2 regions of the Streptomyces sp. NBC_01515 genome follow, and region 2 is predicted to be linked to the other one. Evidence: riboswitches for the same ligand, from Rfam matches in the RefSeq annotation. Region 2 holds a riboswitch; the other holds the start of a gene.
The links. A riboswitch is a leader RNA that binds a small molecule or an ion and turns the genes downstream of it on or off. The one in region 2 is predicted to bind cyclic di-AMP.
Positions count from the first base shown of each region.

Region 1: it holds a riboswitch for cyclic di-AMP, as region 2 does, so the genes downstream of both, OG407_RS03615 (transposase) here and OG407_RS42145 (peptidoglycan DD-metalloendopeptidase family protein) in region 2, are expected to answer to the same signal.

Region 1 covers NZ_CP109416.1:900,566-905,307, reverse strand. Annotated here, with positions in the region: gene OG407_RS03625 (thiolase family protein) at 1-938, shown strand, start outside; gene OG407_RS03620 (SDR family NAD(P)-dependent oxidoreductase) at 998-1,759, shown strand; partial or broken gene OG407_RS03615 (transposase) at 1,912-2,115, opposite strand; cyclic di-AMP (ydaO/yuaA leader) riboswitch at 2,123-2,248, opposite strand; gene OG407_RS03610 (hypothetical protein) at 2,729-2,926, shown strand; gene OG407_RS03605 (hypothetical protein) at 3,431-3,964, shown strand; gene OG407_RS03600 (helix-turn-helix domain-containing protein) at 3,991-4,742, opposite strand, start outside.
Region 2 covers NZ_CP109416.1:9,443,061-9,447,802, forward strand. Annotated here, with positions in the region: gene OG407_RS42135 (tyrosine-protein phosphatase) at 1-253, opposite strand, end outside; gene OG407_RS42140 (alpha-galactosidase) at 424-2,496, shown strand; cyclic di-AMP (ydaO/yuaA leader) riboswitch at 2,799-2,961, shown strand; gene OG407_RS42145 (peptidoglycan DD-metalloendopeptidase family protein) at 2,966-3,910, shown strand; gene OG407_RS42150 (SGNH/GDSL hydrolase family protein) at 4,099-4,742, shown strand, end outside.

The sequences.
Region 1 (4,742 bases), 8.5 Mb from region 2:
CCGTCGGCCTCACCTCCGTACCGGGCCTCGCGTACAACCGCCACTGCGCCGCCGGACTCGCCGCCGTGCAGAGCGCGGCGGCGAGCATCCGCGCGGGCATGGACGAACTCGTCATCGCCGGCGGCGTCAACTCGGCTTCCACGTCCCCGAAACAGCGTTTCCGCGTCGACGGGGAGTGGGTCGAACCATGGAGCCCGCCCACGCACCCCGACCGGCCCGACGCCCCCAACCTGGACATGTCGATCACGGTCGGCTGGAACACCGCCGTACGGGCGGGCCTCAGCCGCGCCGACATGGACGCATGGGCCCTGCGCTCCCACCAGAACGCCATTCGCGCCATCGACGAAGGCCGTTTCGACGCCGAGTTGGTGCCCATCGACACACCGCACGGACTGTTCTCCGTCGACGAACACCCCCGCCGCACCACCAGCCTGGAGAAGCTCGCCTCGCTCAAGCCGCTCCACCCGGAGATCGACGGCTTCTCCATCACCGCCGGCAACGCGGGCGGCGCCAACGACGGTGCCGCCGCCCTGGTGGTGGCCAGCGATCGGCTGAGCCTGCCCGCCCTCGCCGTCGTCCGCTCCTGGGCCTCGGTCGGCGCCGACCCCGCCGAGACGGGCCTCACCCCGGTGAAGGTGATCCCCAAAGCCCTTGCCCGCGCCGGACTTTCGACCTCCGACGTCGACCTCTTCGAGATCAACGAGGCCTTCGCCGCCGTACCGGTCGCCGCGGTGAAACTGCTCGGCCTCGACCCCGACCGCGTCAACGTCAATGGCAGCGGCTGCTCCCTCGGTCACCCGGTCGCCGCGACCGGCGCCCGGATGCTCGTCACGCTCGTGCACGAACTGCGCCGTCGCGGCGGCGGCATCGGCGTCGCCGCGATGTGCGCGGGCGGCGGCATGGGCTCGGCCACGGTCATCGAGGTACTCGCGCCATAGTCCGTCACCTGTTGGTTGGTTGCGGTGGTGGAGAGCGTCGACGACGTGAAGGGAACAGTGTGGAGGGCTTGAAGGAGAAGGCCGTTCTCGTCGCCGGCGCGGCCACCGGACTGGGCGCCGCCTCCGCCCGGCGGCTCGCGGACGAGGGCGCCCGGGTCGTCGTCGGCGATCGAGACCTGGACGGAGCCCGACGGACCGCCACGGCCATCGGTGACGCCGGTGGCCAGGCGGTCGCGGTGGGCTTCGACATCGCCGACGAGGCCTCGGTCCGCGAACTCGTGCGGACCACCGTGCGGACGTACGGCGGTCTCGACGCCGTGCACATCAACGCGGGCGACATGGGCGCGGTCTCCCAGGACACCGACGTCGTCGACATGGACCTCGCGGTGTGGGACCGGACGTTCGCCGTCAATCTGCGGGGCCACATGCTCGTCACGCGGTATGCCGTTCCCGAACTCCTGGCCCGGGGCGGCGGCGCGATCGTCTACACCTCGTCCATCGCGGCCTTCACCGGCGAGGCCGCGCGCCCCGCGTACTCGGCGACCAAGGCGGGCATCAACGCCCTCGCCCGGCATGTCGCCTCGCGCTGGGGCAGGGAGGGCATCCGCGCCAACGCCGTCGCACCGGGCCTGATCCTGACGCAGGCCATCCAGGAGGGCGCGGCCCCCGACCTCCTGGAGGCGCTGCTCGCCCGCACCCGCAGCACCCGGCACGGACGGGCCGACGACATCGCCGGCATGGTGGCCCACCTCATGTCCGCCGACGGAGCCTGGATCAACGGCCAGGTCATCAACGTCGACGGCGGCACCGTCATGCGCTGAACGGGCCCCGGCACGCCCATTTCTGGGGGTACCGCTTCTTCCTCGGTGAAAAGGCGGGGATCGACCCTGCCCTCAATTCGCAGCGGTGGCACGAGATTTGGCACCCACACGGGCTGACCCGTGCGGGGCAGGGCAGCCAGGATCTCGTCCCAGACACCGCAGTTGCGCCAGGTCTGGTAGCGGGAGTGGATGCACTTCCACGTACCGAACCGCTCGGGGAGCTGCTCCCACAGGATGCCCGCGAAGCACCCGGCGATGATCGCGATCAAGATCGTGACCTGAGCCTCGTGCTTCCTGTTCCTTGGGGGTTCGTCCCCGGACCCCGAGAACTGCGGACCGTTCTGCGTTGCCGTCATGGCTCGCTCGTCCTTCGTCAGCCGCCTGTGAAGGATGACCTGTCGGATTCGGGCTCGAAGTTGCCCGGCCGCACACTCGCGGCTTCACCCCAAGGGCTGCTCGGCCCGGTCGTGGCGTCAGCGCCAACCGCGGCTGTCACGTGGGGTGTTGAGCACCGCCACAAGAGGTAGGTGCCGGCGTGTGCCCAGGGGCTGACCGTCCTCGTGCGCACGCGCCCCGCCAGCGGGTGGCCCGTCCCGGTGCTCCGTGGGGTCTCCGGCGGCCTCTTGTGGGCGGGCGGGGCGTCCGGCCGCGCCTGCCAGCACGGGGTCGGAAATCAGTTACGCGGCTTCAGCTCACTGCCGCACTAGCGCCCCCCGGTCCCGGTAGAGTTGGGACAAATGTAAGCGAGCATGCAGCGAGCCTGGATCCGACGTTCCAGGTCAAGGGCAACGCCGTCCTTCGCACAAATTGCAGGCATGAGAGGACAACCGGCTCCGCGCCGGGCTCTAGCCAAGCCCCCTCCATGAGCCCCATACGTCGGTGGGCCTCAGCAAGACCACACGTGCGTCACGTGGTGGTCGGGCTGAGGTCTGACACCTGGTCCGATCACCGGAAAGGTAATTCGGACCGTTGAACCTCTCTCTCGGTGTAAAGGCGCTCATCGTCGTCATCTGCGCCCTGGTGTCCACCATCGTGGCCCTGGTGGGCGGCTTCCTGAGCCACACCCCTGGCGCGCGGAAAGCAGTGGCGGTGCTCTTCGGCGGCGGCGTCTTCGGCGGATGCATGATCCTCTGCATGACCGTGCTCACCGCGCTCGGCCTGTTGTGAACGCGCGGAAGCCCTGGGGTGCTAACTGCAGACCCCAGGGCTTCAGTTGGTTGGCGGTCTTTGGTGACCGATCGCCAAATTCGGTCGCCCGTGCTAGCGTTGTGCTACAGCCCGTTCATTGAGCTATTGCTACGGCCGGTTCGATTCCGGCAATCACACTTACGGTTGGTCTGGCACTCTGGCACTTCTACGAGTTCATCAAGGTCATTCGCACGCTCCGTAAGGGCAAAACCCGGGGCACATGCCCTAGCAATACAATTTCAAATCGCAAGGTGGAGGTTGGCATGAAGTTTATTGAATTCATTATGTCAACTGTAAGCGTCGTTGTTGGCGTGGGCCACGTGGTCGTAGCTGAGTGAACGGTCTATTGCGAAGGGGCGCCCCACATGACGGGGCGCCCCTTCGTCATGTGCGCGCTCAGACTCTCGTGGCCGCCCAGGGCGTCCGACCGTAGATCCCCAGACTTTGCCCCCGAGACCCCACGGGGAGCCCTACGTTCCCGGCATGAGACTGACCCCTCTTGAAGCCACGCTGATAGGCACATTTCTTGGGGCCTCGGCCACACTTCTCGCTTCGGTGATCACCCAACGAGGCACTCGTTCGCGGGAGCGGGATCAGAGATTCTGGGAACATCGCGCTGACGCATTGGAGGAAACCCACCGCATCATGTTGGCGTTCGCTGCGGTCCGGAACGAGACCCTCGCGTCAAAGGCAGTTCCCGACGATCTAGACCCTGACCGCCCCGAGCAACCAGTGAGACTCATCGAGACCAAGATCGCCCTGTATGCACCAAGGGCTGTCGGGAAGGCTCACGCGGTTTGGTTCGAGTCCCTCAAAGCGTTCTTGGTCTCCTTCGTGGGATGGCAAGGCGAAGTCAATCGACTTGCAGGTTCAACAGAGCCCGAGGGTGCGCAGACGCTGATTGATGCGGCCTGGGCCATGGTGGAAGCACGAGGCGAAGAACTGAAACGCTCTGAAGATGCGCTGACGGAGGCCCTCCGCAAAGCCTCGTTGTTGCGCCCACAACGCGCATGGTGACGTAGCGAAGAGGAACGCTTCGCACCTCAACGGGGGTTGAGGGCTCGCCTCGCCGAGTTGATGACGTTGTGGGCGTCGGCGCCGTAGACCGCGGACTCGCGGAGAGAGTTCCAGATGCGCAGGTAGAGGGCGAGGGAGTCGGAGTCGTCGAGCCACATCTCGGCGTGCCAGGTCTCGGTGACCACCTGGCGGTCGTCGTAGATCCAGAAGCCCAGACCGGGCGGCGACTTCAGCGACGCGGTGAGCGGCACGATGCCCAGCTCCACGGTGTCCATGCCGATGGCGCCCGCCAGGCGGTCGAGCTGGGCGGTGAGCACCGAGGGCGGGCAGACCAGCGAGCGCAGCACCGGCTCCCACAAGATGACGTGGTACTTCCGGCCGCCGCTGTACAGCAGCTCCTGCCGCTTCATCCGGGCGCGTACGGCGGCCTCGATGTCGAGCGGAGACTTGTGCCGTTCGGCGGAGCGGGTCAGTACGGCGCGGGCGTAGTCGGGAGTCTGGAGGACGCCGACGACCCATGAGGATTCCCAGGCGCGCAACACCTTCGAGTTGGCCTGCGCCTCGTTGTGGGCGTCCTGGACGGGCTTGTGACCGCCGACCAGTTGCCTGCGCCACGAGCGGATGTGCGACTCGAACCCCGCCAGCCTGGCCCGCAGTTCCTCGTACAGGGCGGGCTGGCCGCACGCCGCCGCCCACGCGCGCAGGTCCTCCGGAGTGGCCGTCTGCTTGCCCAACTCCAGCTTCGAGACCTTGGAGTTGGACCAGCCGAGCCTGCGAG
Region 2 (4,742 bases):
TGCGCACGCCGGGCAGCTCGACGTCGGGACCCTCCAGCTTCTGGTCCGACGCGTTGCGGAAGTCGAAGACCGTGTGCAGACCCAGCGAGTCGAGGAACGCGGCGTCCTCCTCGGTCGCGTGCGCGAGGTGGCCGCTGCGGAACAGCACCCCGTGCCGCACCCGCCGTCCGTCCACCGTCGGAAGTCCGCCCACGTCCCGGAAATTGCGCACTCCGGACAACTCCGGCTCGGTCGACGGAATCTGCTGCGTCACGAGGACTCCTCCCACTCGGCCCGACGACGCGGCTCACCGGCGGGCACGCTTCCGACGATACGACATCGATTCCACAGGCCATGAGTTGTCCACAGGCGTTGCCTCGCAGGCCCCTGGCCATTGATGATGTTGCTGCTTGAGTGGACTTGTTCGAATCTGTGAGGGACTTGATGCTGGAGATCGCCGAGAACGGCCGTACGTGGGTGCTGACGGGCCCCACGAGCAGCTACGCCGTCCGTCTCACCGAGGACGACGAACTGCTCCACCTGCACTGGGGCCCCGCGATCGCACTCGCCGACGCCGAGGAGCTCGCCGCCCGCCCGCTGCCCGCCGGCTCCTCCTTCGAGTCCCCGCTCGACGGCCGCGAGGAGTACCCCGTCGAGGGCGGCCCCCGCTTCGCACGCCCCGCCCTGTCCGTGCGCACCCCCGAGCGCCGCGGCACGGAATGGACCTTCGAGCGGTACGACACCGAGGGCGACGAACTGCGGCTCCGCTTCCGGGACACCGGGCTCGCGATCACGCTGCACTACCGGATGCGCGGCGACGTCGTGGAGCGCTGGACGAGTCTCGACAACGACGGGGGCGAGGCACTGGAGCTGCTGCGCGCCGACTCCGCCGTGTGGACGCTGCCCGAGCGGGACGGGTGGCAGCTGTCGCAGCTGCACGGGCGGTGGGCCGCCGAGTCCCGGCTGGTGCGTTCCGGTCTCACCTACGGTGAGAAGGTCATCGGCAGCCGGCGCGGCCACACCGGGCACCAGCACCTGCCCTGGGTCGCGCTCGACACCGACGCGACCGAGGAGCGCGGCGAGGTCTACGGCTGCGCCCTCGGCTGGTCGGGGTCCTGGCGGATCGCCGTGGCCCAACTCCCGGACGCGCGCGTGCAGATCGGGGGCGGCCCCGGGTACGACGACTCCGGGCTGCTGCTCCTGGCACCGGGGGAGTCCTTCACGACACCCGTCTTCGCCGGCCTGTGGAGCGACGCCGGCTTCGGCGGCGCCAGCCGCACCTGGCACGACTACCAGCGGACGTACGTCATCCCGGACGCCGACCAGGACCGGCCGGTGCTCTACAACTCCTGGGAGGCCACGCAGTTCGACATCTCCGAGGAGCAGCAGGAGACGCTCGCGCAGCGCGCGGCGGCGCTCGGGGTCGAGCTGTTCGTGGTCGACGACGGCTGGTTCGGCGCCCGCACCACCGATCGTGCGGGGCTCGGTGACTGGACCCCCAACCCGGACCGCTTCCCGGCCGGCCTCAAGCCCCTCGCCGACCGCGTCCACGCGCATGGCATGCAGTTCGGCATCTGGGTCGAGCCCGAGATGGTCAACCCCGACAGCGACCTGTACCGCGCGCACCCCGACTGGGTGCAGTACCAAGAGGGACGAAAGCGGACGGAGTTCCGCAATCAGCTCGTCCTCAACCTGGCCCGCGAGGACGTCCAGGAGTACCTCTGGGAGCAGCTCGACGGGCTGCTCTCCAGCGCCCCGATCGACTACGTGAAGTGGGACTTCAACCGCTGCTTCACGGATGCCGGGTGGCCCGGTGACGCCTATCCGCAGCGCCTCTGGGTCGACCATGTGCGCGCCCTGTACGCCCTGTTCGACCGGTTGCGGGCGGCCCACCCGGGCGTGGCCTTCGAGTCCTGCTCGGGCGGCGGCGGCCGGATCGACCTCGGCATCATGAGCCGTACGGACCAGGTGTGGACCTCGGACAACACCGACCCGCTCGACCGGCTCGCCATCCAGCACGGCTTCAGCCAGATCCACCCCGCGCGCGTGATGGCCGCCTGGGTCACCGACAGCCCCAACACCCAGCTCAACGGCCGCGTCAGCAGCCTGCGCTTCCGGTTCGTGAGCTCCATGGCCGGGGTGCTCGGCGTGGGCGGTGACCTCTCGGAGTGGACCGAGGAGGAACTCGCCGAGGCCCGCCAATGGGTGGACCTCTACAAGGAGATCCGGCCGCTCGTGCAGCACGGCGACCTCCACCGGCTGCGCCCGCCGAGCGGCGGACTCAGTGCCGTGCAGTACGTCCGCGGCGACGAGACCGTCGTCCTCGCCCTGCTTCAGGCGCAGCACTACGGCGAGCCACTGCCGGCGCTCCGGCTGCGCGGGCTCGACCCGACAGCATCGTACGAATGCCTCGAAACGGGCGAAGTCCACCGGGGGGCCGTCCTGTTGCACCACGGGCTGCGGACCGGGCTGCGTGGTGACCTCGATGCGACGGTTATCCGCCTGCGTCGCATCTGATCCCTCTGTCCCAATTGCAGCCTTCGTCCAACTCGCTCTGGAATAAAGGAACCTGAGAGGTGTGTACGTGAGCAGCGTCATATTCGTGACCGTGCGTCGTTCGTCATGTTCACGTAATTGACGTGCTTTTACAGGGGGATTGAGGGGTTGAGTCCTGTGGGAATTCACGGAGGGTGACGGTGAATTCCCACAGGGAAACACAAGAAACGCAAATCCGTGGAACCTCCTGCTTGTCCCTTTGCGTCTTCCTCGCTTACGTTCGCCACCAATCCGGACGGACGCCCAATCCTGCCGCCGACCGGACTCCGCACACACCCACCCGTATGCGGCAGGAGCGGGGGACCCACAGGTAAGACGCCTGTTCCGGTCTCCGGAACGGGCTTGGGGTTTAGCCGCGACCAGCGCGCGGCCGGGCATCTCCAGCCCGCACCCGACAGCTCACCTCGCAGGCGCCGGAGAGGAATTCGTCATGCCCGCGAAGGGTAAGCACCGCCGCCCGAAGTCCCAGCGACTCACCCGCTCGATGGCCGTAGCCGGAACCGGCGGCGCCGCACTCGCCCTTCCGCTCATGGGGGCCACCGGCGCTCATGCCGCGACCACGACTTCCGCTCCGGAAAAGGCGGTTCAGTCCGTTCCGGCGACCGAGAAGACGGTTACGGAGAAGTCGACTGCCAAGACCGTCTCGAAGTCCTCGGGCGTCAAGACGTATTCGGTGAAGGCGGGCGACTGGCTCGCGAAGATCGCCGAGGAGCAGGACGTCACCGGCGGCTGGAAGAAGATCTACCAGGACAACCGCGAGGCCATCGGTGGCGACCCGTCGCTGATCCACCCCGGCCTGAAGCTGACCCTCGGCAAGAAGGCCGCGACGAGCGGGACGGACACCGGTACGTCGTCCAAGTCGTCCGGCGCTACGTCCTCTTCGTCCTCGTCGTCGTCCTCCTCTTCCTCGGCGAAGAGCAGCTCGGCCGCGCAGAGCGACGACAGCACGAGCACCAGTACCTCCACCGGCTACACCCTCCCCGTGACCGGCGGCACCATCGGCACCGGCTATCACGTCGCGGGCAGCATGTGGTCCAGCGGCTATCACACCGGCGTCGACTTCGTCGTCCCGACCGGCACCACCGTCAAGGCGGTCGCCGCGGGCACGGTCGTCTCGGCGGCCTACGACGGCGCCTACGGCAACGAGGTCGTCATCCGGCACGCGGACGGCGAGTACTCGCAGTACGCCCACATGTCGCAGCTGTCCGTCTCGGCCGGCCAGACCGTGACCGAGGGCCAGCAGATAGGTCTTTCCGGCGCGACCGGCAACGTGACCGGCCCGCACCTGCACTTCGAGATCCGGACCACGCCGTACTACGGCTCGGACGTGGACCCGGTCGCCTATCTCCGCTCGCACGGCGTCACCGTCGGCTGACGCCGGAGCCCGGCGCCGAGCAGTTCCGCGGTCAACGCCCCTGATCGGAGGGTTATTCCGACTTTGGACAACCCTTTACGAGTGGCTTATCTCACCGCCCGTCAACCCCTAAATACGATCGCGTAGGTCACACCTCAGGGTGAATTATGGTTGCCGTGGCTAACGATTCGAAGAGTGACAACAGAGCGGTGATCGGGTCGTACGTGGCGGTGGGGGACAGCTTCACCGAGGGCGTCGGCGATCCAGGGCCCGACGGAGCGATGGTCGGCTGGGCCGACCGGTTCGCGGTACTGCTCGCGGACCGGCGGCCCGAGGGCGACTTCGAGTACACCAACCTGGCCGTGCGCGGGAAGCTGCTCGACCAGATCGTGGCCGACCAGCTCACCCGGGCCAAGGAGATCGGGCCCGACCTGGTCTCTCTGGCCGCGGGCGGCAACGACATCATCCGTCCGGGCACCGACCCCGACGAGGTCGCCGAGCGCTTCGAACGCGCGGTGGCCGACCTCACCGCCGCCGTCGGCACCGTCATGGTGACGACCGGCTTCGACACCCGCGGTGTGCCCGTGCTCAAGCATCTGCGCGGCAAGATCGCCACCTACAACGGACATGTGCGGGCCATCGCCGACCGCTACGGCTGCCCGGTGCTCGACCTGTGGTCCCTGAAGACGGTCCAGGACCGGCGGGCCTGGGACGGCGACCGGCTCCACCTCTCCCCCGAGGGGCACACGCGCGTGGCGCTCCGCGCCGGCCAGGTCCTCGGTGTCGAGGTCCCGGCCGACCCGGACCAGCCCTGGCCCCCGCTGCCGCCGCGCGGCACGCTCGACGTCCGGCG